3 regions of the Streptomyces sp. NPDC058683 genome follow, and region 3 is predicted to be linked to each of the others. Evidence: riboswitches for the same ligand, from Rfam matches in the RefSeq annotation. Region 3 holds a riboswitch; each other region holds the start of a gene.
The links. A riboswitch is a leader RNA that binds a small molecule or an ion and turns the genes downstream of it on or off. The one in region 3 is predicted to bind thiamine pyrophosphate.

Region 1 (7,755 bases), on a different contig from region 3:
GCCGCTGGGCCAGGAAGGTGCCCTCGCCGATTTCGACGCTCATCTGGACGAGGCCCTGGACCGCATCCTGGCCGAGGAACAGAGCGCGGGCTGAAGCGATACGGCACGGGGCGCGAGCCGCTCCGCCGAGCCGCGTGAGGACGCGCAGGAACGCTTCTGCGTGTCCCTGGGCGGCCGCCCTGCGCCGCCCACCGCCCCCTCGCCGCACGTTCACCGCTTCCGGCGGCGCCCTCGCCCGCCCCGCGCCGGGGCTTCCACGGACGCGACCGCTTCCTTCCTCTGCCGGTCGGCCGAGACCACCAGTGCCGCGAGCAGCGTGGTGACCGGCACCGAGGCGACCAGGCCGATCGAGCCGACCAGCGTGCGCACGATCTCCTCGGCCACCAGTTCACTGTTGGCGACCGTCGCCACGCTGCTCTGCGCGATCGAGAAGAGCAGCAGCAGCGGCAGCGCGGCGCCCGCGTAGGCCAGGACGAGGGTGTTGACGACGGAGGCGATGTGGTCGCGGCCGATGCGGATGCCCGCCCGGTACAGCCCGCGCCAGCCCATCGTCGGGTTGGCCTCGTGCAGCTCCCAGACGGCCGACGTCTGGGTCACCGTCACATCGTCCAGGACGCCCAGCGAACCGATGATGACTCCGGCCAGCAGCAGACCACTCATGTCGATCGACGGGTACAGGCCGTGAATCAGGCCGGTGTTGTCGTCGGTATTGCCGGTGAGCGCGGCCCAGTCGATGAACTCCGAGCCGAGGACGCCGATCAGGCACAGCGAGACCAGCGTGCCGAGCACCGCCACCGAGGTCCGGGCCGACAGGCCGTGGCACATGTACAGGGCGATCAGCATGATGGCGCTCGACCCGACCACCGCCACCAGCAGCGGATTCGAGCCCTGCAGGATCGCCGGCAGGATGAACAGGGTCAGCACCATGAAGCTGACGGCCAGCGCGACCAGTGCCATCACACCGCGCAGCCGGCCCACCACGACGACGGCGAGCGCGAAGATCCCGGCCAGCAGCGCCATCGGGAGCTTCCGGTTCACATCGGTGACCGAGTACTGCAGGTCCTTGGGCGCCGAGGGCTCGTACGCGACCACGACCTTCTCGCCCTCGTCCAGCTGACGTGACTGATCGGGCTGCACGATCTCGGTGAACGTACGGCCCTTGTCCTTGCCGGTGTCGACCCGGACCGTGGCCTTCTTGCAGGTGCCGTCCTCCTCCTGCTTCGCGGAGCTGCCCTCCGCGGTGGAGGTGTCCCCGGTCGAGCTGTCCCCGGAAGCGTTGACCGACTTGCAGCTGACCGAGACGACCTTGGTGACCGTGGCCGCCTGCGTCTGCCGGTCGAAGCCGACGCCCGTGCGCTCGTGCGACGGGGCGCCGCCGGGCCACAGCACCACGAGGCCGACGACGACCGCGGCGGTGAAGGGGATGAGGATCGCCGCGATGACCTTGCGCAGATGCTTGGAGACCGGCGCGGCGGGGCCGTGGCTGTGGCTGTGCGAGTGACCGTGCCCGCCGCCTGCTCCGGAGCCGCCCTGGCCGGGTCCCTGGCCGGGCGGGTGGCTGGGGGTATGGCCGTCGTCGTGACGGTGAGCGTGCCCTTGGTCGTACTGGTGGCCCTGCCCGTGGTCGTGTCCGTCACCGGCACCGTGGCCCCCGTGGCCGGTTCCGCCGCCCTGTGCGGCGCCGTTGCCGCGCCTTGGGTCGGGGGGCGGATAGGGGTGCTGCTGTGTCGTGGTCACCGCCCGATCATCGCAAGAACGGCAGGGGCCCTCTGTTCACCGCGCCCGAATTGACGCTAGCGTGGAGGCACCTTTGCACACGCGGGAGCTCGGAGCACCGGGCTGAGAGGGCGCTGACCTCCGTATTCGCGATGTTTCACGTGGAACGAGTGATGTTTCACATGAAACGCCGCCCGACGGAAGCCGCTGCGTCGACCGCCGAACCTGTTACCGGGTAATGCCGGCGTAGGGAGTAGGTCTCATGACCAACAAGGACGCACGCACGCCTGCCTTCAGCCAGGACGAACAGCCCATCGCGGGCGAAACCCCTCAAGGGGCAGGGAAGTCCATCGGCTGGCACAAGGGGTATGTCGAGGGTTCGCGCCCCGACCTTCGGGTGCCGGTCCGTCAGGTGCATCTCACCAACGGGCAGTCGGTCACGCTCTACGACACCTCCGGCCCGTACACCGATCCGCTCGTCGAGACCGACGTCCGCAGGGGCCTGCCTCCGCTGCGGGAGAACTGGATCATCGCCCGCGGTGACACCGCCGAGTGCGCGGGCCGCCCCGTCCGTCCCGAGGACGACGGGATCAAGCACACCTCGCCGCGTGGCGGGCTGCGCAACCTGGACGCGGTCTTCCCGGGCCGCCCGCGCCAGCCGCGCCGCAGCCGGGACGGCGAGGCGGTCACACAGCTGGCGTATGCCCGCCGGGGTGAGGTCACCCCCGAGATGGAGTACGTCGCCATCCGGGAGAACGTCTCCCCCGAGGTCGTCCGTGAGGAGATCGCGGCGGGACGGGCCGTGCTGCCGGCCAACGTCAACCACCCGGAGATCGAGCCGATGATCATCGGCAAGCGGTTCCTGGTGAAGGTCAACGCCAACATCGGCAACTCCGCGGTGACTTCCTCCATCGAGGAGGAGGTGGAGAAGATGACCTGGGCGACCCGCTGGGGCGCCGACACGGTCATGGACCTCTCCACCGGACGCAACATCCACACCACCCGCGAGTGGGTGCTGCGCAACTCCCCCGTCCCCATCGGCACGGTTCCGCTCTACCAGGCCCTGGAGAAGGTCGACGGCCGGGCCGAGGAGCTGACCTGGGAGATCTACAAGGACACGGTCATCGAACAGGCCGAGCAGGGCGTGGACTACATGACCGTCCACGCGGGCGTACGCCTGCCGTATGTGCCGCTCACCGCCAACCGCAAGACCGGCATCGTCTCGCGCGGCGGCTCGATCATGGCGGCCTGGTGCCTCGCGCACCACAAGGAATCGTTTCTGTACGAGAACTTCGAGGAACTCTGCGAGATTCTCGCCGCCTACGACGTCACGTACTCGCTGGGCGACGGCCTGCGCCCCGGCTCCATCGCGGACGCCAACGACGAGGCCCAGTTCGCGGAGTTGCGCACGCTCGGGGAACTCAACCGGATCGCCAGGCGTTTCCATGTACAGACGATGATCGAGGGCCCGGGCCATGTCCCGATGCACAAGATCAAGGAGAACATCGACCTTCAGCAGGAGATCTGCGATGAAGCTCCGTTCTATACGCTCGGCCCGCTGACCACCGACGTCGCGCCGGCGTACGACCACATCACCTCCGGTATCGGCGCCGCCATGATCGCCTGGTGGGGCACGGCGATGCTGTGCTACGTCACGCCCAAGGAGCATCTCGGCCTGCCCAACCGTGACGACGTCAAGACCGGCGTGATCACCTACAAGATCGCCGCCCACGCGGCCGACCTCGCCAAGGGCCACCCGGGCGCACAGGAGTGGGACGACGCACTGTCCGACGCCCGCTTCGAGTTCCGGTGGGAGGACCAGTTCAACCTCGCCCTGGACCCGGACACGGCCCGTGAGTTCCACGACGAGACGCTTCCGGCGGAGCCGGCGAAGACGGCCCATTTCTGCTCCATGTGCGGGCCGAAGTTCTGCTCGATGAAGATCAGCCAAAGCATCACGGAGCGGTTCGGTGCCGGGGCGGTTGAAGGGGCGTCTCCCGAGGAGGTCGCGGAGGGGATGCTCCAGAAGTCGAAGGAGTTCGCGGCAGGCGGGAACCGGGTGTACCTGCCGCTGGCGGACTGAGTTCCTCGCCGAGGTGTCGTGCAGAAGTCGAAGGAGTCCGCGGCCGCGGGCAACCGGGTGCATCTGCCGATCGCCGACTGACGCCGGACACGCGAGAAACTCGGCGGGCGCCCTGCCGGTCGGCTTCGCGGCTCCGTCTCAGGGACCGGGTGTCCGGCCTGCGCCCCCGGGCGGGGGCGCAAGCCGGGTTATTCCGGCTGGTGTTCCGGGCCTCCGAAGTCCGGGCTGGTGTAGTCCGGGCTCGTGAAGCTCGGCCGGGCGGCGGGTGCGGTGCCGTCGTCGGTGCTGAAACCAGGACGGTCGTAGCCGAGACGCGGCATCCGGCCCCCCGGGCCGGACGGGGTCGTACGGCGCAGTCCGGCCGTGCCGGGTTCGGTGGCCAGCGCTTCCCGCAGGAAGGGCAGGATGCCCCGCTCCAGCAGGGCGTCCCGCCAGGCGTCCCTGGCCTTGGCGACCTCCCCACCGGGTTCGCCGTAGGCTCCGGCCTCCAGCGAGGGACTGTTGCGCAGTGCGGTGAGCAGCAGCCCCGCGCCGGCCATCACGATGGCGGCGGCGGCCACGACGCCGAAGACCCAGCCCGCGGTGAGCATGGTCTGGGCGAACGCCGGGGCCGGGTCCAGCATCTTCAGGACGTAGCCGACGAGAAGGAAGATCGCGGCGGCGGTACCGGCGAGCACGGGCGCCAGGACCAGGGCGAGGGCGAAGCCGCCGGCGCCCGTGGTCTCGGCGGCTTCGCCGAGGGTGGTGGCGAGCCCCATCGCACCGCCCGTGGCCGACTCCGCGGAGCCGGACTCGTGGACAGTGGCCGGGGTGGACCGCGCGGGGTTGCGCAGTTCCTCGCGGACCTTCACATAGTGCTGGTACTCGGTCGCCGCGGCCGCCGTTATCAGTGCGGTGGCGTTGAGCGCCATCGTGCGCAGCTGTTCGGTGTTCAAACGCTGGCCGGTACCGGCCAGTTCGGGACGGTAAGGGGCGGAGCGCAGCGCCTCATCGAGGATCCGCTCGTATTCCTGGCGGTCCTCGCTGTGCAGGTGCTGCGGAACGCTGTTCATGTGCATCCCCCGATGCTCCGTAGGGCTTGGGGCTCGCACGCCGGCGAGCCGTCGGGCAGAAACGGAGGGGAGCCTGCTACGGATAAACCGATGGTAGAGCCGTTAAGGCACGCGGTGACAGGGGGTTGCCGGAAATTGGGGGTGGCCCGCGTGTGACATCGGGGTACAGAACAGCGTGCCGAACGCTCAGACGTCCAGCGGAAGTTGCCTGACCAGCAGCTTTCCGGCCATGGTCACTCCGCCGTCCATGGCGATGGCGAGCCCGTCCGCGTAGACGTGCGGTCCTTCCACGACGGGGCCGCTGTTCTCTTCGCCGTCCTCGGAGCCGACATCGCCCAGCAGATAGGGAATCGGGCTGTGCCCGTGAACGATGCGGGTACCGCCGTACGTATCGAGAAGGGAACGGACGGCGTCTGCACCCCCTTCGTCGCGGAAGGAGAACCGCTTGGTGAACTTACGGAACAGATCCCAGACCTCGTCCGCGTCGTTTCGCGTGATGGTCTCGCGGACCGTGTCGTTGACCGCCTCGATCGAGTCGCCGTAGTCGAGGTAGGCGGTGGTGTCGGAGTGGACGAGCAGATAGCCGTCGACCTCCTCGACCGCGTCCAGGCGCGCCATCCACTGGAGGTGGTGGTCCTGGAGCCGGTCCATGTCGGTCTTCTGGCCGCCGTTGAGCAGCCAGGCCGCCTGGAAGGTGGCGGTGCCCGCGCCGGAGTTGACGGGGGTGTCGCCGAACCGCTTGGCGCCGAGCAGCAGCAGCTCGTGGTTGCCCATGAGGGCCTTGCAGTAGCCGCCGGCCGCGGCCGCCTCGGCGGACAGCCGCATCACCAGGTCGATGACGCCGATGCCGTCCGGACCCCGGTCGGTGAAGTCGCCGAGGAACCACAGCCGGGCCGTGCCCGCGCACCAGTGCCCGTCCGCGTCGATCAGCCCCTGCTCCCGCAGCGCGTCGATCAGCTCGTCGAAGTAGCCGTGCACATCCCCGACGACGTACAGCGGGCCGGGACCTGCCGCGAGCTGAGCGGCCGGGGCGGCGGCCGGGTCGACGGGCATCTGGAGCGTGTCGCCGCGGTTGATGACGGGCAGGTCGCGCTGGGTGGGCGTGTACCCCTCGGGATATCCGTCGGGGTACGGCTCGTCGAGCGCCGGGGCGACGTCGCCGGGGTGGGTGCTCTGGACGTACGGACCGGTCTCGTTGACGTACGCGGGCACCCGGAAGTCGCGCAACGCCGCCGTCCGTTCCGCTTCGGGTCCCTGACCGGCCCCCTGAGTCATCAGACCCCTCCACCATCGCGCCGCATCTGCACCGCTTCGGACTGCCTGGTCGCAGCGGCCCGCGGTGTCGTGGGCCCATCATAGGAACGCCCGTCGCGCCGTGTGATGACCCAGGGGTGGTGAATCGGAGCAGGACTCCAGTTCAGTGCGGCTTTCGCCCCGATTGGGCATGGGTTCGACCACCCGCCGTTCACCTGCCGGCCGTCACTCGACGACGCCCGGCAGGCGCGTCGGCCGCCTCCGTGTGCCCACGGATCGGCCGTGCGTGTGTACGGGCCGTCCGTGCTACTCCTCCTCCGGTGCCCGAGGCGGGCTGACCGTGGTGCGCTGCGGGCGTCGCTGGGAGGAGGTACGCACGATCAGTTCGGTCGGTATCACCTGCTCGACCGGCTGGTCCGACTCCACTCCCTCGATCGCGTCGATGAGCAGCTGCACCACCGCCGTGCCGATGCGGCGCGGCTTCAGGGAGAGCGTGGTGATGGGCGGCTCGGTGTTGGCGTACACGGTCGACTCGCTGCAGCACACCAGCAGCAGGTCGTCAGGGACGCGCAGCCCGTAGCGGCGGGCGGCGGCGAGCAGGTCGGTGCCGTTGGGGTCGAAGAGGCCGTATACGGCGTCGGGGCGGTCCGGACGGGCCAGCAGCCGGTCGGCGGCGACGGCGCCCGCACAGGGGTCGTGCGCCGGGTAGGCCTCGTAGACCGGGTCCTGGCCGACGCGTTCGCACCAGCGCAGGTAGGCGGTGGTGGACAGATGGGTGTACGTGTCCGTCGTGGTGCCGGTGAGGAGGCCGATCCGCCGGGCGCCGGCGTCGGCGAGATGGTCGAGGATGCCGAGCACGGCGGCCTCGTGGTCGTTGTCCACCCAGGCGGTGACCGGGAGCGAGCCGGCCGGGCGGCCGTCGGAGACCACCGGCAGCCCCTGCCGGACCAGCTCGCTGACCACCGGGTCCTGGTCGGAGGGGTCGATGACGACCGTGCCGTCCAGGGCGACGTTCGACCACACGTCGTGGCGTGAGGTCGCGGGCAGGATCACCAGGGCGTAGCCGCGGGCGAGCGCGGCGGAGGTGGCGGCCCGTGCCATCTCGGCGAAGTACGCGAACTCGGTGAAGGTGAAAGGTTCATCCCCGTACGTCGTCACGGTCAGGCCGATGAGTCCCGACTTCCCGGTACGGAGGGTGCGGGCGGCGGCCGAGGGGCGGTACCCCAGCCGGTCGGCGACCTCGCGGACGTGGCGCCGGGTGGCGTCCGGGAGCCGGCCCTTGCCGTTCAGGGCGTCGGAGACGGTCGTGATGGAGACTCCGGCGGCGGCGGCCACGTCTCTGATGCCCGCCCGGCCCGGCCGGCTTCCTCGCCGAGAGGTTTCCGCGCGGCTCACCTGGTGCTTCCCTGCTGCTGTCATGGCGAGCCGATAGTAGGGCTCATGCGGTGGGGTAGTGCGGACGCATATGCACGCGTTGACAGGCACGTTTCTGCAAGGTCAAAAGGGGTCAACTACCTTAGAAAGAAAGTCAGTTGAACGATCCAATGAGGAGACGTGACTTGTCGGCACGCATGGGCCTGCCAAGTACCCGATGTCTCGAAGAGGTCTCAACTCACCTTCACGGGTGATGCGCGCTACGGCGCGAGCCAC
Region 2 (7,755 bases), on a different contig from region 3:
CTCATCGGCTTGTCGGCCCCGGATGGCGCAGCAGAAATCGCATGGTCGGTCCGGCCGGAGGCAGACTCCCTGTGAGGACGCTGTGTGTCCTCCGACGCGCAGGGAGTGTGCCCATGCCCCTAGACCCGGCCCCGGCCTCCACCCCGACCCCGACCCCTCCTCCTCCGGTGCGGTTCTGGCCCGTCGACGACCTGCCCGCCCTCGACCCCGACCCGTTTCTCGACGAGATGCTGCGGGACGAACCGGTCACCCGGATCAAGCTCGCGCACGGCGAGGGGCATGCCTGGCTGATCACCCGGTACGAGGACTGCCGCTTCGTCACCTCCGACCCCCGCTTCTCCCGGGAACAGGTCGTCGGCCGCGACGTCACCAGCATGCGCCCGGAACCCGTGGCCTCGCAGACGGCGGGCCTGCAGTACATCGACCCGCCCCGGCACAACCGGCTGCGCCGGGTCGTCGCCCGCGCCTTCACCGGGCGGGCCATGCAGCGGCTGCGGCCGATCGCCGAGCGCCGGGCCGCCGAACTGCTCGACGTGATGGCGGCCGCCGGGCCACCGGCCGACCTCATGGAGCATCTGCACGGCCCCTTCCCGATCGCCGTCATCCGTGACTTCCTCGGCGTCGACGAGAAGGACTGGCACCGCTGGGCGGCGACCGGCGAGGCCCTGCTGTCCGCCGGCGCCGACTCCGAGGAGCGTGCCAAGGAGGCTGCCCGGACCACCCGGGCCCGGATCGCCGAACTGCTCCAGCACCGCCACGAGGAGCCCCGCGAGGACCTCGCCGGAGTCCTGGCGCTGGCCACCGAGTCCGGCGAGATCACCGACGACGAGGCGATCTCGCTGGCCACCGCCATCCAGGTCAGCGGCGGTCACGCGGTCCGCAACAACAGCGGCTCGATGATGTACGCGCTGCTCACCCACCCCCGCCATCTGGAGCGGCTGCGCCGCGAGCCGGAGCTGCTCCCCAAGGCGGTGGACGAACTCTTCCGCTACGTCCCGCACCGCAACGGCGTCGGCATCCCGCGGGTCGCCATCGAGGACGTCGAGGTCGGCGGCCAGCTGATCCGGGCCGGTGAGGTCATCTACAACGCGTATGTCGCCGCCAACCGTGATCCCGCGGTCTTCCCCGACCCCGACGATCTGGACTTCGACCGCACCGACGGCCCTCACCTGGCCTTCGGGCACGGTCCCCACCACTGCATGGCCGCCATCATGGCCCGTATGGAGGCCGAGATCATGATCGGCTCGGTCCTCACCCGCTTCCCCGGCATCCGCCTGGCCGTGCCTGCCGAGGAGGTCGAGTTCCAGCGCCAAGGCCTGATCCGCGGCCCGCGCACCCTGCCCGTGACGTGGTGACCGAGGCCCACTCCATGCTGACGACCATCTGTGTCCCCGGCCCACCGGACCGGCTCGGCCTCGGCAGCCCGGACCCGGACGCGAGCGCCCTGACTGTCAGGCCCGCGAACAGGGCTCTTCTGGGCCGTGGTACATCGCTCGCGACAGTGTCACTGATGGAAGACCGAGGCGCTTCCCGTCCTGACAGGCCTCTCACGGCTCTGGAGCATGGAGCATGCGCCAGGTGTGTCAGTTTCGGCGGCGCGATTGCGGTACGAAATGCCGTAGTTGTCGGCCTCCCGCCTCCCTCGTAGTCTCGGAGACGGTACATCCAGCCTATGGGGGGCGAATGCAGTTCGAATCGAAGATGACTCTGATTGAGCGTAGGCCGCGAGGCAATCTCGCCGACACGCTCTCGCGAATCTCGAAAGACGATGGTGAGCATGTCGTCTTCGAGGACGATGGCAGGAAGCTCGTCGTGGAGGTTGTCCAAGGGCGTGCGGTTGACTGGAAGGCTTATGACGTCGACGGAAGCGAAGTCGCGACCGTGGTGGTCCGACAGCCTTCCGGAGGTCCGCCCGGCGTCGTTGCGGCGATGCCGGGCGCCAGGTGGGCCATCGTGTGTGCCTGCTTTGCCTCGGGCGATTTCTGCTGGTGGCAGCCCTACTGAGCGAGACCTTGCCGACACTGGTCAGGCTCGGGCAGGCCGTTGAGTACTCGGTTCACGGTCTTCCTCGTGCGCTCCTGACCACGGTCGGAACCAGCCTCCGGCGGCGGTGCCGTTCGCGAATGCCGGCGAGCAGTGGCATGCGCGGCCCGTGGCGTCCAGGTCGTTCGCACAGTGGCGCGCTCTGCCTGGACGCGCAATGTTCACGACCCGCCGGGCCGTCGACGGTCCTTCAGCATTCCCACGGCGAACGATACGGCCCCCACTCCGGCAGTGATCAGTCCCGCGACCGAGGTGATGATCGCGGAGGGGTCCACTCCCGACTTGCTGGGGGACGACGCATCGCTGGCCTCCCGGAGCCGGACCGTTTCGGTGACCGTTACAGTCGCGGCCGGAACAGGTGACGGCAACTCTGAGCCCGGGCCCGCGCCGCCGCCACCGGGCGGCGTGGCTCCCGGCAGAGTGGCTTCCGGTGGAGTGGCTCTTGGCGGAGTAGCTTCTCCGCGAGACCCGCTGGGCGAAGCGTCTGCTCCCCCAGTGGCGCTCGGTGAAGCAGCTTCTCCACTGGTCAACGAAGCAGCAGGTTGCGGCGAACCGCCCAGCCCTTGATGGGGCCGGGTGATGAAGACGACCACCGTGAGCAAAGCCACGCTCACGCACAACAGAGCAGCTCCAACCCAAACCAAACGTGATCGTTTGGCAGCGCCATGCGTTCCGGGCTTCCACGATGGCCGACGTCCGGCTTCGCGGTGCGTCACATCATCAGACTGCGGCAGGACAGCCGACCGCGCGACATGAACACGACCGAACCGGTCCTCGGTGTTCCCCGCCCTGCGCCGTCCGATCGGGCGATGGAGCTTTCAAGAACTCGCAGATCAGCGATCTCCCAGCGCGGGCCGACTCCGCATACGCGATCTTCCGAACCGGGGCGCTCCAGTTAGGGGTTATCCGTCCGGCTGAAAATGCCGGAGCACTTCCTTGTGAAGGTGACACGGTCACTCTCGGAGAATTGGCGCGGGTCCTGAAATCGAATGGGGCCAGGCTGCGCGGGACCATCAGCGCCCAGACCGTGACCCGCAGGTCACCCGATTGGATCTGCGACACTGGTACCACCATGCCCAAGCCCGGAGAACTTACTTTTGTCGCGCCGCGCGGAGCCAAGAAGCCGCCGCGGCATCTTGCCGATCTCACGCCTGCCGAGCGCAAGGACGCGGTGGCCGAGATCGGTGAGAAGCCGTTCCGTGCCAAGCAGCTCGCGCAGCACTACTTCGCGCGGTACGCGCACGAGCCCGAGCAGTGGACGGACATCCCGGTCGGCTCCCGGGACCGGCTGCGGGACGCGCTGTTCCCCGAGCTGATGACCGTCGTACGGCATCTGTCGACGGACGAGGGCACCACCCGCAAGACGCTGTGGCGGCTGTTCGACGGCACGCTCGTCGAGTCCGTGCTGATGCGCTACCCGGACCGCGTGACCATGTGCATCAGCTCGCAGGCGGGATGCGGGATGAACTGCCCGTTCTGCGCGACCGGGCAGGCGGGCCTGGACCGGAACCTGTCCACCGCGGAGATCGTCCACCAGATCGTGGACGGGATGCGGGCGCTGCGGGACGGGGAGGTGCCCGGCGGTCCGGCGCGGCTCTCCAACATCGTGTTCATGGGGATGGGCGAGCCGCTCGCCAACTACAAGCGGGTCGTCACCGCCATCCGGGCGCTGACCGACCCGGCCCCGGACGGGCTGGGGCTCTCGCAGCGCGGGATCACCGTGTCGACGGTCGGGCTCGTGCCGGCCATCCACCGGCTCGCCGACGAGGGACTCAAGTGCCGGCTCGCGATCTCCCTGCACGCCCCCGACGACGAGCTGCGCGACACCCTCGTCCCCGTGAACACGCGGTGGAAGGTGCGCGAGGTGCTCGACGCCGGGTTCGAGTACGTCGAGAAGAGCGGGCGGCGGTTGTCGATCGAGTACGCCCTCATCCGTGACATCAACGACCAGGCGTGGCGAGGGGACCGGCTGGGCCGTCTGCTCAAGGGCAAGCCGGTCCATGTCAACCTCATCCCGCTGAACCCGACGCCGGGCTCGAAGTGGACCGCCTCCCGGCCCGAGGACGAGAAGGCGTTCGTCGAGGCGATCGCCGCGCACGGTGTGCCCGTCACCGTCCGGGACACCCGTGGTCAGGAGATCGACGGAGCCTGCGGTCAGCTCGCGGCCACCGAGCGGTAATCTGAGGGCCGTACAGCCATATCGTCGTACCCAGACATCTTCATATCGACATCTTCATATTCCGACAGGGGAGCGCCACAGCGCTGAGAGTGCGGCAATCGGGCCGCAGACCCTCTGAACCTCGCCCAGGTCATTCTGGGTAGGAAGTTCGGTCATCACTCAAGCTGTTGCGCCCTGCCCAGGAGATCAGATCCTCTGGGCAGGGCCGCGTCTCTTCCTGGTCCACCCCAGGAGGAAAACACCAGTGCACACCAAGACCTTCGTGGCCGCGGCCGTCGGGCTCGGTCTCGTCACGCTGTCCGCGTGTTCGTCGTCGGGCACCGAGACCGACTCCAAGACCGTCACCCTGGTCAGCCACGACTCATGGGCCGTCTCCAAGAGCGTGCTCCAGGACTTCGAGAAGCAGTCCGGCTACAAGGTGAACGTCCTCAAGGACGGCGACGCCGGCCAGGCCGTCAACAAGGCGATCCTGACCAAGGACAACCCGCAGGGCGACGTCTTCTTCGGCGTCGACAACACCCTGCTGTCCAGGGCCCTCGACAACGGTCTCTTCCAGCCGTACGCGGCCAAGGGACTCGACCAGGTCGGCACCGAGTACCAGCTCGACGCCGCCAAGAAGCGAGTCACGCCCGTCGACTACGGCGACATCTGCGTCAACTACGACAAGGCCTACTTCAGCGCGCACAAGCTGGCCCCGCCCGCCTCCTACGCCGATCTCGTCAAGCCGCAGTACAAGAACCTCCTTGTCACCGAGAACGCGGCCACCTCCTCGCCGGGGCTCGGCTTCCTGCTCGGCTCGGCCGCGCAGTACGGGGACAGTGGGTGGCAGGGCTACTGGAAGAAGCTCAAGGACAACGGCGTCAAGGTCGTCGACGGCTGGGAGCAGGCCTACAACGAGGAGTTCTCCGGCTCGGCCGGCGGCAAGAAGGCGAAGGGCGACCGGCCGCTCGTCGTGTCGTACGCCTCCTCCCCGCCCGCCGAGGTCATCTACGCCGACCCGAAGCCCAGCACCGCGCCCACCGGTGTCGCGACCGGCACCTGCTTCCGGCAGATCGAGTTCGCCGGGCTGCTGAGCAACGCCAAGAACACCAAGGGCGGCAAGGCGCTCGTCGACTTCCTGGTCTCCAAGGAGTTCCAGGAGGACATGCCGTTGAACATGTTCGTGTACCCGGTGGTCAAGGGGGCCGCGGTGCCTGTCGAGTTCACGAAGTACGGTCCCGCCGCCGAGGACCCCGAGACCATGGCGCCCGACAGGATCGCCGCCAACCGTGACCAGTGGGTCAAGACGTGGACCTCACTCGTACTCAAGTAGCTCGCGCTCACACAGCGGGCAGGCGTGGGAGCGTGGCGCGGCTCGGGCTGATGCTCGTGCCCGTCGCGTTCTTCGCCGTCTTCTTCGCCTGGCCGGTCGCGGCGATCGTCACGCGCGGGCTGAAGACCGACGGGGTGTGGCGGTTCGGGCGGATCGCCGACGTCGTCGGTCAGTCCGACATCCGGCACGTCCTGTGGTTCACCACCTGGCAGGCGCTCGCCTCCACCGCGCTCACCCTGCTGGTGGCGCTGCCGGCCGCCTACGTCTTCGCCCGACTCGACTTCCCGGGCAAGCAGGTGCTGCGGGCCGTGGTGACGGTGCCCTTCGTGCTGCCGACGGTGGTGGTCGGTACGGCGTTCCTGGCGCTGGTCGGCCGCGGCGGACTGCTGGACGAGCTGTGGGGCGTACGACTGGACACCACCGTCTGGGCCATTCTGCTCGCGCATGTCTTCTTCAACTACGCGGTCGTCGTACGGACCGTGGGCGGCCTGTGGGCGCAACTGGACCCACGGCAGGAGGAGGCCGCGCGGATGCTCGGCGTCTCGCCGCTGGGTGCCTGGCGGAAGGTGACCCTGCCCGCGCTGGCGCCCGCCGTGGCCGCCGCCGCGCTGATGGTCTTCCTGTTCACCTTCACCTCCTTCGGCGTGGTGCAGATCCTCGGCGGGCCGACCTTCTCCACCCTCGAAGTGGAGATCTACCGGCAGACCTCCGAGATCTTCGACCTCTCCACCGCCGCCGTCCTCACGATCGTGCAGTTCGTCGCGGTCGGCGCGATCCTCGCCGTGCACGCGTGGACGGTACGGCGGCGGGAGAGCGCGCTACGGCTGGTGGACCCGTCGGTGACGGCACGCCGGCCGCGCGGGGCCGGGCAGTGGGCGCTGCTCGGCGCGGTCCTCGCCACCGTCGCCGTGCTCCTGGTACTGCCGCTGGCCGTCCTGGTGCGGCGGTCGTTCGACGGGGGGTTCGGCTACTACCGGGCGCTGGGCGACGCCGACGGGGGCACCTTCCTGGTCGCGCCGATCCAGGCGGTGGCCAACTCGCTCGAATACGCCGTCGCGGCCACCGCCATCGCCGTGGTGATCGGCGGGCTCGCCGCCGCCGCGCTGGCCCGGCGGGACGCGGGGCGGCTGGTACGGGGCTTCGACGCGCTGCTGATGCTGCCGCTCGGGGTGTCCGCGGTGACCGTCGGCTTCGGGTTCCTGATCGCCCTCGACAAGCCGCCGCTGGACCTCAGGCAGTCCTGGATCCTGGTGCCGCTCGCACAGGCGCTGGTCGGGGTGCCGTTCGTCGTACGGACCATGCTGCCCGTGCTGCGTGCCGTGGACGAACGGCTGCGGGAGGCGGCGGCCGTGCTCGGGGCCTCGCCGTGGCGGGTGTGGCGGGAGGTCGATCTGCCGATGGTGCGGCGGGCGTTGCTGGTCGCGGCCGGGTTCGCCTTCGCGGTGTCGCTCGGGGAGTTCGGGGCGACGGTGTTCATCGCGCGGCCGGACAGCCCGACGCTGCCGGTGGCCGTGGCGCGGTTGCTGTCCCGCCCCGGTGATCTCAACTACGGCCAGGCGATGGCCCTTTCCACGATTCTGATGGTGGTGTGCGCGGTGGCGCTGCTGGTGCTGGAGCGGCTGCGGACCGACCGGACGGGGGAGTTCTGATGCCGCTTCTCGAACTGGAGCAGGCCACCGTGCGGTTCGGCGGGCGGGCCGTGCTCGACGCCGTGGACCTCCAGGTCGCCGAGCACGAGGTGGTGTGTGTGCTCGGGCCCAGCGGGAGCGGCAAGTCGACGCTGCTGCGGGTGGTGGCGGGGCTGCAACCGCCGGACGCGGGGCGGGTGCTGCTCGACGGGCAGGACCGGACGCGGGTGCCGGCCCATCGGCGGGGCGTCGGGCTGATGTTCCAGGACCATCAGCTGTTCCCGCAGCGGGACGTGGGCGGGAACGTGGCCTTCGGCCTCCGGATGCGGGGCGCCGGCAAGGGGCAACAGGCCGAGCGGGTCGGCGAGCTGCTGGAACTGGTGGGGCTGCCGGGGGCCGCTCGGCGGGCGGTGGCCGGGCTCTCCGGCGGTGAGCAGCAGCGGGTGGCGCTCGCGCGGGCGCTGGCGCCCCGGCCCCGGCTGCTGATGCTCGACGAACCGCTGGGACAGCTCGACCGCTCGCTGCGGGAGCGGCTGGTGGTCGAACTGCGGGAGCTGTTCGGCCGGTTGGGCACGACCGTGCTCGCGGTCACC
Region 3 (7,755 bases):
CGACCACCCGGCGGGCGCCCGCGTCCAGCACCTGGTCGAGGTTGCCCAGGTCGATGCCGCCGATGGCGAACCAGGGGCGGTCCGTGCCCAGGGCGGCGGTGTACCGCACCAGGTCGAGGCCGGGAGCGGGGCGGCCGGGCTTGGTGGGGGTGGGCCAGCAGGGGCCGGTGCAGAAGTAGTCCACACCGTCCTGGACGGCGGCCGCGGCGGCCTCGGAGCCGGCGTGCGTGGAGCGGCCGATCAGGACGTCCGGGCCTAGGATCGCGCGGGCGGCCGGGACCGGCAGGTCGCCCTGGCCGAGGTGGAGCACGTCGGCACCGGCCGCGTGGGCCACGTCCGCGCGGTCGTTGACCGCGAGCAGCTTGCCGTGCCGGGCGCAGGCGTCGGCGAACACGGCGAGGTGTTCCAGCTCCTCGCCGGCCTCCATGCCCTTGTCGCGCAGCTGCACGATGTCGACACCGCCCGCCAGGACCGCGTCCAGGAACCCGGCGAGGTCGCCCCGCTCCTTGCGGGCGTCCGTGCAGAGGTACAGACGGGCGTCGGCCAGCTGGGCGCGGGCGGTGTCGGTCATCGGTGAATCCCCCGTTGTGTCGGTACTGGCTGCCTCAGACGGCGAGCGCCTGGGCGCGGCGCTTCACCTCCGTACCGCGATTCTCGCTCAGGGCCTGCGCGGGGGTGCCGGGCAGGCTGGCGTCGGGTGTGAAGAGCCACTCCAGCATCTCTTCGTCCGTGAAGCCGTCGTCCCGCAGGAGCGTCAAGGTTCCGGACAGGCCCTTGACGACCTTGTCCCCGTCGATGAAGGCGGCGGGGATGTGCAGCGCGCGGTTCTCACCACGGCGGACGGCGATGAGCTGGCCCTCCTTGACCAGCTGCCGCACGCGCGTCACCTCGACGTCCAGCATCTCTGCGATGTCGGGGACGGTGAGCCAGGCGGGGACGAGAACATCGATCTTTGCGTCAATCTCGGTCACGGAAACAAGGGTAGGCGTTCCGCCGGGTGGGCCGCGATAGGGAAGCGCCAGGACGGGTGGGTGGTCGGCTGCGGGTTCGTCGTGGCTGGTCGCGTCCATGCGGGGGACCCGCATATGTCACAGCCCCGCGCCCCTAAAGGGGCGCCGCGGTCGCGTTTTTCAAGGGGCGGGCGGGATCGGACAGGGCCGTCGGGTCCATCTGGCGGCCCGCTTCGATCAGCCTGCGGCCCTGCGCCAGGTCTCGTGGGCGGCCTACCGCCAGCAGAGCGACCAGGCGGTCCTCGCGGAGCCAGCAGACGCTCCAGGCCGGGCCCGTCGGGTCACCGCGCCAGACCATGCGGTCGGCGACGGCATGGTGGCCGGCGTACTGCACGAAGCGGCCGAACTGCTCCGACCAGAAGTACGGCACCGGGTCGTAGACCGCGTCGGACTCGCCGAGGATGTTGGCGGCCACCGTGCGCGGGCCCTGGAGGGCGTTGTCCCAGTGGTGGACCAGCAGGCGCTCGCCGTAGCGGCCGGACGGGAAGGAGGCGCAGTCGCCGACCGCGTAGACGTCCGGGACGCCGGTGCGCAGCCGGTCGTCGGCGAGCACCTCCCCGTGCGCGCCCAGGCCGATGCCGGAGCCGGCCAGCCAGGCGGTGGCGGGGCGGGCGCCGATGCCGACCACGACCGCTCCCGCGGGCACCCGCGAGCCGTCGTCGAGCACCACCGCGCCGGGTTCGACACGCGCCACGCGCGCGTGCGTGCGCAGATCGGCGCCGCTGTCGGCGTACCAGCCGGTCATCGGCGCGGCCACCTCGGCCGGGAGCGCTCCCGCGAGCGGGCGGTCGGCGGCCTCCACTACGGTCACCGCGCAGCCGGCCTCCCGGGCCGCGGTGGTGAACTCGGCGCCGATCCAGCCCGCGCCGACCACCACGATGTCGTGCTGCCGGGCAAGCACGGGCCGCAGCCGCTCGGCGTCGTCCAGGGTGCGCAGCAGGTGGACCCCGGGCACGCCCTCGGTGCCGGGCAGCATGATCGGCTCGGCACCGGTGGCGAGCACCAGGACGTCGTAGGGCACCGGTCCGGCCTCGGTGTCCAGCTCACGGTCGGCGGGGCGCACGCCGAGGGCCTCGCGGCCCAGCGCCAGCTCGATGCCGAGCGCCTCGAAGTCGACCTCGAAGGCGGAGCCCTCCGCCTTGCCGAGCAGCACCGCCTTGGAGAGCGGCGGCCGGTCGTACGGCTGGTGCGGCTCGGCGCCGATCAGGGTGACGGTCCCGGTGCACCCCTGCTCACGCAGGGCCACGGCGGTCTGCACCCCGGCCATTCCCGCACCCACGACGACCACGCGTCGCGTCTGTGACGTGCTCCGTCGCTGCGTCTGCTCGCTCACCTGATCACCATAGACAAGAACGATAGACAACTGACAAAGAGTCAGTCAGGGGGCGTGCTGGGTGACCTCTTCCACACCGCCGGCGCAGGCCGTCTTACAAGGGCGGAGCCCCGCGGTCTAGGGTGGCCGGTAAGCACACGCGGGAGCCCGGGCGCACCGGGCTGAGAGGGAGGCTGGCGGCCTCCGACCGTACGAACCTGATCCGGGTCATGCCGGCGAAGGGAGGGGCTGGACGCCCATGTCCGCACATACGTCCGACGTCCTCGTCATCGGGGGCGGAATCATCGGCCTGGTCACGGCCTGGCGGTCCGCGCAGCGCGGGCTCGCCACCGCCGTGGTCGACCCCGCACCCGGCGGCGGAGCCGCGCAGGTCGCGGCGGGGATGCTGGCCGCGGTCACCGAGCTGCACTACGGCGAGCAGACCCTGCTGGGGCTCAACCTGGCCTCCGCCCGCCGCTATCCCGACTTCGCCGCCGAGCTCACCGAGCTGACCGGCCACGACCTCGGCTACCGGCGCTGCGGCACCCTCGCGGTCGCCCTGGACGCCGACGACCGGGCGCACCTGCGCGAGCTGCACGCCCTCCAGCGGCGCTCGGGGCTGGACTCCGAGTGGCTGTCCGGGCGGGAGTGCCGGCGCCTGGAGCCGATGCTCGCGCCGGGCGTGCGCGGCGGACTGCGGGTCGACGGCGACCACCAGATCGACCCGCGCCGGCTGGCGGCCGCCCTGGTGGCCGCGTGCGAGCGGGCCGGGGTGGTCTTCCACCGCGACTGGGCCGAACGCCTGAAGGTGGCACGGGAGCGGGCCGCCGGTGTCGTCACGCGCGCGGGCGACCCGCTGGACGCGGACCGGGTCGTGCTCGCCGCGGGAAGCCTGAGCGGGCGGCTGGCGGGGGTGCCCGAGGACGTGCTGCCGCCGGTGCGGCCCGTGAAGGGGCAGGTGCTGCGGCTGACCGTGCCCGCACGGTACGCGCCGTTCCTCAGCCGGACCGTACGGGCCGTGGTGCGCGGCGGCCATCTGTACCTGGTGCCCCGGGAGAACGGCGAGCTGGTCGTCGGGGCGACGAGCGAGGAGCTGGGCTGGGACACCACGGTCACGGCGGGGGGCGTGTACGAGCTGCTGCGCGACGCGCACGAGCTGGTGCCCGGCATCACCGAGCTGCCGCTGACCGAGACCCGGGCCGGGCTGCGCCCCGGCTCCCCGGACAACGCGCCCCTGCTCGGGCCGACCCGCCTCGACGGGCTGCTGCTGGCCACCGGCCACCACCGCAACGGGGTGCTGCTCACGCCGGTCACGGGAGACGTGATGGCGGAGCTGCTGACCGGCGGTGAGCTGCCTGAGGAGGCCCGTCCGTTCACGCCGAAGCGTTTCGGCCCCGTCCCCGGCGCACTCCTGGAGCAGACCGCATGAACATCTCCGTCAACGGGGAGCGCCGGGAGATCACCCCGGGCACCGCTCTCGACACGCTCGTGAAGTCCTTCACGGCCGCGCCGTCCGGGGTGGCCGCGGCGGTCAACGAGACCGTCGTACCGCGCGGGGAGTGGCCGGGTACGGCGCTCGCCGAGGGTGACCGCGTGGAAGTCCTGACCGCCGTACAGGGAGGCTGAGCCATGGCCGACGATCCGTTCGTGCTCGGGGGGACGGCCTTCTCGTCCCGGCTGATCATGGGGACCGGGGGCGCACCCAGCCTGGAGGTGCTGGAGCGGGCGCTGGTCGCGTCCGGGACGGAGCTGACGACGGTCGCGATGCGGCGGGTGGATCCGGGGGTACGGGGGTCCGTGCTGTCGGTCCTCGAACGGCTGGGGATCCGGGTGCTGCCGAACACGGCGGGGTGCTTCACCGCCGGAGAGGCCGTGCTGACGGCCCGGCTGGCCCGGGAGGCGCTGGGCACCTCGCTGGTCAAGCTGGAGGTCATCGCCGACGAGAGGACCTTGCTCCCCGACCCGATCGAGCTCCTCGACGCGGCGGAGACGCTGGTCGACGACGGGTTCACGGTGCTGCCGTACACCAACGACGATCCTGTGCTGGCCCGGAAGCTGGAGGACGTCGGGTGCGCCGCGGTGATGCCGCTGGGGTCGCCGATCGGGTCGGGGCTCGGGATCCGCAACCCGCACAACTTCCGGCTGATCGTCGAGCACGCGCGCGTGCCGGTGATTCTGGACGCGGGGGCCGGTACGGCGTCCGACGTGGCGCTGGCGATGGAGCTGGGGTGCGCGGGGGTGATGCTGGCGTCCGCCGTGACGCGAGCGCAGGATCCCGAGCGGATGGCGTCCGCCATGCGGGCCGGGGTGGAGGCGGGGCGGCTGGCCCGGCTGGCCGGCCGGATCCCCTTCCGCCACTTCGCCGAGCCGTCGTCCCCCACGGAGGGCCTGGCCGCCCTGGACCCCGAGCGCCCCGCCTTCTGACCGCCGGCCGAGTCCTTCTCCCACCCACGCACCACCCGATCGGTCACCCGAAAGGCCGAACTCTCCCGTGAGGGCTGACCACCATCGGCGGCTGCGGGACGTACGGAGGAGGCCTGCCGGGTGGGTGGGGGCGGAGGCAAGGAAAGGCCACGGGCAGCGGGTTGACCGACCCCGCCGGGGCGCGTGCCGTCGGCAGGTGTGGGGCTCATGACGGCAGCGGGTTGGCCGTCTCCTGTCGGGGGCGAGTGCCGTCGGCGGCTGCCGATGCCGTGCACGTGGTCGGTGGGAAAGGGGGGCCGTCGGGGGCGTGGGGTGTTGCCGGGTGCGGGGCGTGGGGAGGGGCGCGTTGCGTCACAGGTGCGCTGCAAGTCGGTGGGGAAATCTGTCTCACCTGTGGGGGTTTCAGCCGGGGCTCGTACACTCTCGGGGTGGATACGACGCTTCAGGACCCCCTCGTCGGGCAGGTGCTCGACGGCCGTTATCGCGTCGACGCGCGGATCGCCGTCGGCGGGATGGCCACGGTCTACCGGGCCCTGGACGTCCGGCTGGACCGGGTGCTCGCGCTGAAGGTGATGCATCCGGCGCTCGCCGCCGACGGGTCCTTCGTCGAGAGATTCATCCGGGAGGCCAAGTCGGTCGCCCGGCTGGCCCACCCGAATGTCGTCCAGGTCTTCGACCAGGGGACCGACGGACCGTACGTGTACCTCGCGATGGAGTACGTCGCCGGGTGCACCCTGCGTGACGTGCTGCGCGAGCGCGGCGCGCTGCAGCCGCGGGCCGCGCTGGACATCCTGGAGCCGGTGCTGGCCGCGCTCGGTGCCGCGCACCGCGCCGGGTTCGTGCACCGGGACATGAAGCCCGAGAACGTGTTGATAGGGGACGACGGACGGGTCAAGGTCGCCGACTTCGGGCTCGTGCGGTCCGTGGGCAGCGTCACCAACACGACCGGCGCGGTGCTCGGGACCGTGGCCTACCTCGCGCCCGAGCAGGTCGAGAGCGGGGCCGCCGATCCCCGCGTCGACGTGTACGCGTGCGGTGTCGTGCTCTACGAGATGCTCACCGGCGAGAAGCCGCACGACTCGGATTCGCCCGCGGTGATCCTCTACAAGCATCTCCACGAGGACGTGCCGCCGCCGTCCGCCCTCGTGCCCGGGCTGGCCTACGAGCTGGACGAGCTGGTCGCCCACGGCACCGCCCGCGATCCCGGGGTCCGGCCCTACGACGCCGTCGCGCTGCTTGCCGTGGTGCGGGAGGCGCGGGCCGCCCTCCGGGACGAGCAGCTGGACGCCGTACCGCCGCAGGCGCTCTCCGAGGCGCACGACATAGCCGAGGACCGGACCAGCGTCATCCCGCGGTCGCTGACTGTGCCCCGGCCGCTGCCCGTCAACGAGCCGGACGACAGGGTCATGATGACCAGCCGGTTCGAGGCGCCGCCGGTGCCGGAGCGGCGGCACGGGGCACGCCGCCGGTCCCGGCGCGGGCTGGTCACGCTCGTCGTCGCCGTACTGGTCCTCTTCGGCGCCGGCACCGGGATCTGGTACATCAACTCCGGGCAGTTCACCAAGGTCCCGCCGCTGCTGTCGAAGACCGAGGCACAGGCCACCGCGCGGCTGAGGGAGGCCGGGCTCGACATCAAGAAGGTCGAGCACGCCTACAGCGACACGGTGAAGCGGGGCACGGTGATCAGCACCGACCCGGCGGCCGGCCGGCGCATCCGCAGCAACGACTCGGTGACGCTCACCGTCTCGGACGGCCCGGAGACGGTGAAGGTGCCGGACGTGCAGGGGCGGACGCAGGCGAGGGCCAGGGCGCTGCTGAGGGCGGCCGGGCTCGAACCGGGCATGGTGACACGGGAGTTCAGCGACAGCGTGCCCAAGGGGTCGGTCATCTCCAGCGATCCGGGGTCCGGGACCGAGCGGCACGCGGGGACGGCGATCGCGCTCGTCGTCAGCAAGGGTTCGCCGGTGGACGTCCCGGATGTCACCGGTGACGACCTGGACGACGCCCGGCAGGAGCTTCAGGAGGCCGGGCTGAAGGTGACCGTGTCGGCCACCGAGGTCACCTCCGAGTACGACCAGGGGCAGGTGGCCCGGCAGACCCCGGTGGGCGACGCGCAGGCCGCCGAGGGCGACACGGTGACGCTGACGCTGTCCAAGGGCCCGGAGATGGTCGAGGTGCCGAGCGTGGTCGGGGCCACGGTCGACGACGCGACCAAGCTCCTGGAGCAGTCCGGCTTCCAGGTCAAGGAGGACCGCGGGCTGCTCGGGCTGTTCGGCGACACCGTGAAGCGGCAGTCGGTGGCCGCCGGCGGGCAGGCGCCCAAGGGGTCGACGATCACGATCACCATCCGGTGACCGGGGCCGGCCCGCGGCGTGACACCCTGGACGGGTGAAGAGCCACCCGTCCCCTCCCCCAGGTCCCGCCAGAAACCCCGTGGGCGGTCATGTCCCGGTGGCCGGCGGCCTGCACTCCGTGGGGCTGTCGTACGCCCGTGAGCTGAAGGCCGAGACCGTGCAGGTCTTCGTCGCCAACCCGCGCGGCTGGGCCACCCCGGCGGGCAACCCGAAGCAGGACGAGGCGTTTCGGGCGGCCTGTGCGGAGGGATCGGTCCCGGCGTACGTGCACGCCCCCTACCTGATCAACTTCGGCTCGCACACCGAGGCGACCGTGGAGAAGTCGGTGGAGTCGCTGCGGCACTCGCTGCGGCGCGGGCGGGAGATCGGGGCGCTCGGGGTGGTCGTGCACACCGGGAGCGCGACCGGCGGCCGGGCCCGGGACGTGGCGCTGAAGCAGGTACGGGCGCATCTGCTGCCGCTGCTTGACGAGCTGACCCATGACGACGACCCGTTCCTGCTCCTGGAGTCCACCGCCGGGCAGGGCGCCTCGCTCTGCTCGCGGACCTGGGACTTCGGGCCGTACTTCGAGGCGCTGGACGCGCATCCCAAGCTGGGCGTGTGCCTGGACACCTGCCATGTGTTCGCCGCCGGGCACGACCTGACCGGGCCGAGC

Region 1: another riboswitch for thiamine pyrophosphate. It lies ahead of thiC (phosphomethylpyrimidine synthase ThiC); the one in region 3 lies ahead of thiO (glycine oxidase ThiO).
Region 2: another riboswitch for thiamine pyrophosphate. It lies ahead of ACFWXC_RS36530 (thiamine ABC transporter substrate binding subunit); the one in region 3 lies ahead of thiO (glycine oxidase ThiO).

The regions. Positions count from the first base shown of each region.
Region 1 covers NZ_JBHXSK010000030.1:116,073-123,827, reverse strand. Annotated here, with positions in the region: gene ACFWXC_RS30575 (SsgA family sporulation/cell division regulator) at 1-94, shown strand, start outside; gene ACFWXC_RS30570 (YibE/F family protein) at 211-1,737, opposite strand; TPP riboswitch at 1,809-1,986, shown strand; gene thiC (phosphomethylpyrimidine synthase ThiC) at 1,979-3,799, shown strand; gene ACFWXC_RS30560 (hypothetical protein) at 3,988-4,857, opposite strand; gene ACFWXC_RS30555 (metallophosphoesterase) at 5,038-6,126, opposite strand; gene ACFWXC_RS30550 (LacI family DNA-binding transcriptional regulator) at 6,412-7,524, opposite strand.
Region 2 covers NZ_JBHXSK010000041.1:24,924-32,678, reverse strand. Annotated here, with positions in the region: gene ACFWXC_RS36545 (cytochrome P450) at 114-1,355, shown strand; gene ACFWXC_RS36540 (hypothetical protein) at 1,684-2,004, shown strand; gene rlmN (23S rRNA (adenine(2503)-C(2))-methyltransferase RlmN) at 3,116-4,222, shown strand; TPP riboswitch at 4,279-4,386, shown strand; gene ACFWXC_RS36530 (thiamine ABC transporter substrate binding subunit) at 4,467-5,534, shown strand; gene ACFWXC_RS36525 (ABC transporter permease) at 5,585-7,183, shown strand; gene ACFWXC_RS36520 (ABC transporter ATP-binding protein) at 7,183-7,755, shown strand, end outside.
Region 3 covers NZ_JBHXSK010000055.1:10,814-18,568, forward strand. Annotated here, with positions in the region: gene thiE (thiamine phosphate synthase) at 1-571, opposite strand, end outside; gene ACFWXC_RS42435 (Rv2175c family DNA-binding protein) at 606-971, opposite strand; gene ACFWXC_RS42440 (NAD(P)/FAD-dependent oxidoreductase) at 1,105-2,343, opposite strand; TPP riboswitch at 2,473-2,584, shown strand; gene thiO (glycine oxidase ThiO) at 2,582-3,751, shown strand; gene thiS (sulfur carrier protein ThiS) at 3,748-3,948, shown strand; gene ACFWXC_RS42455 (thiazole synthase) at 3,952-4,746, shown strand; gene pknB (Stk1 family PASTA domain-containing Ser/Thr kinase) at 5,175-7,100, shown strand; gene ACFWXC_RS42465 (deoxyribonuclease IV) at 7,135-7,755, shown strand, end outside.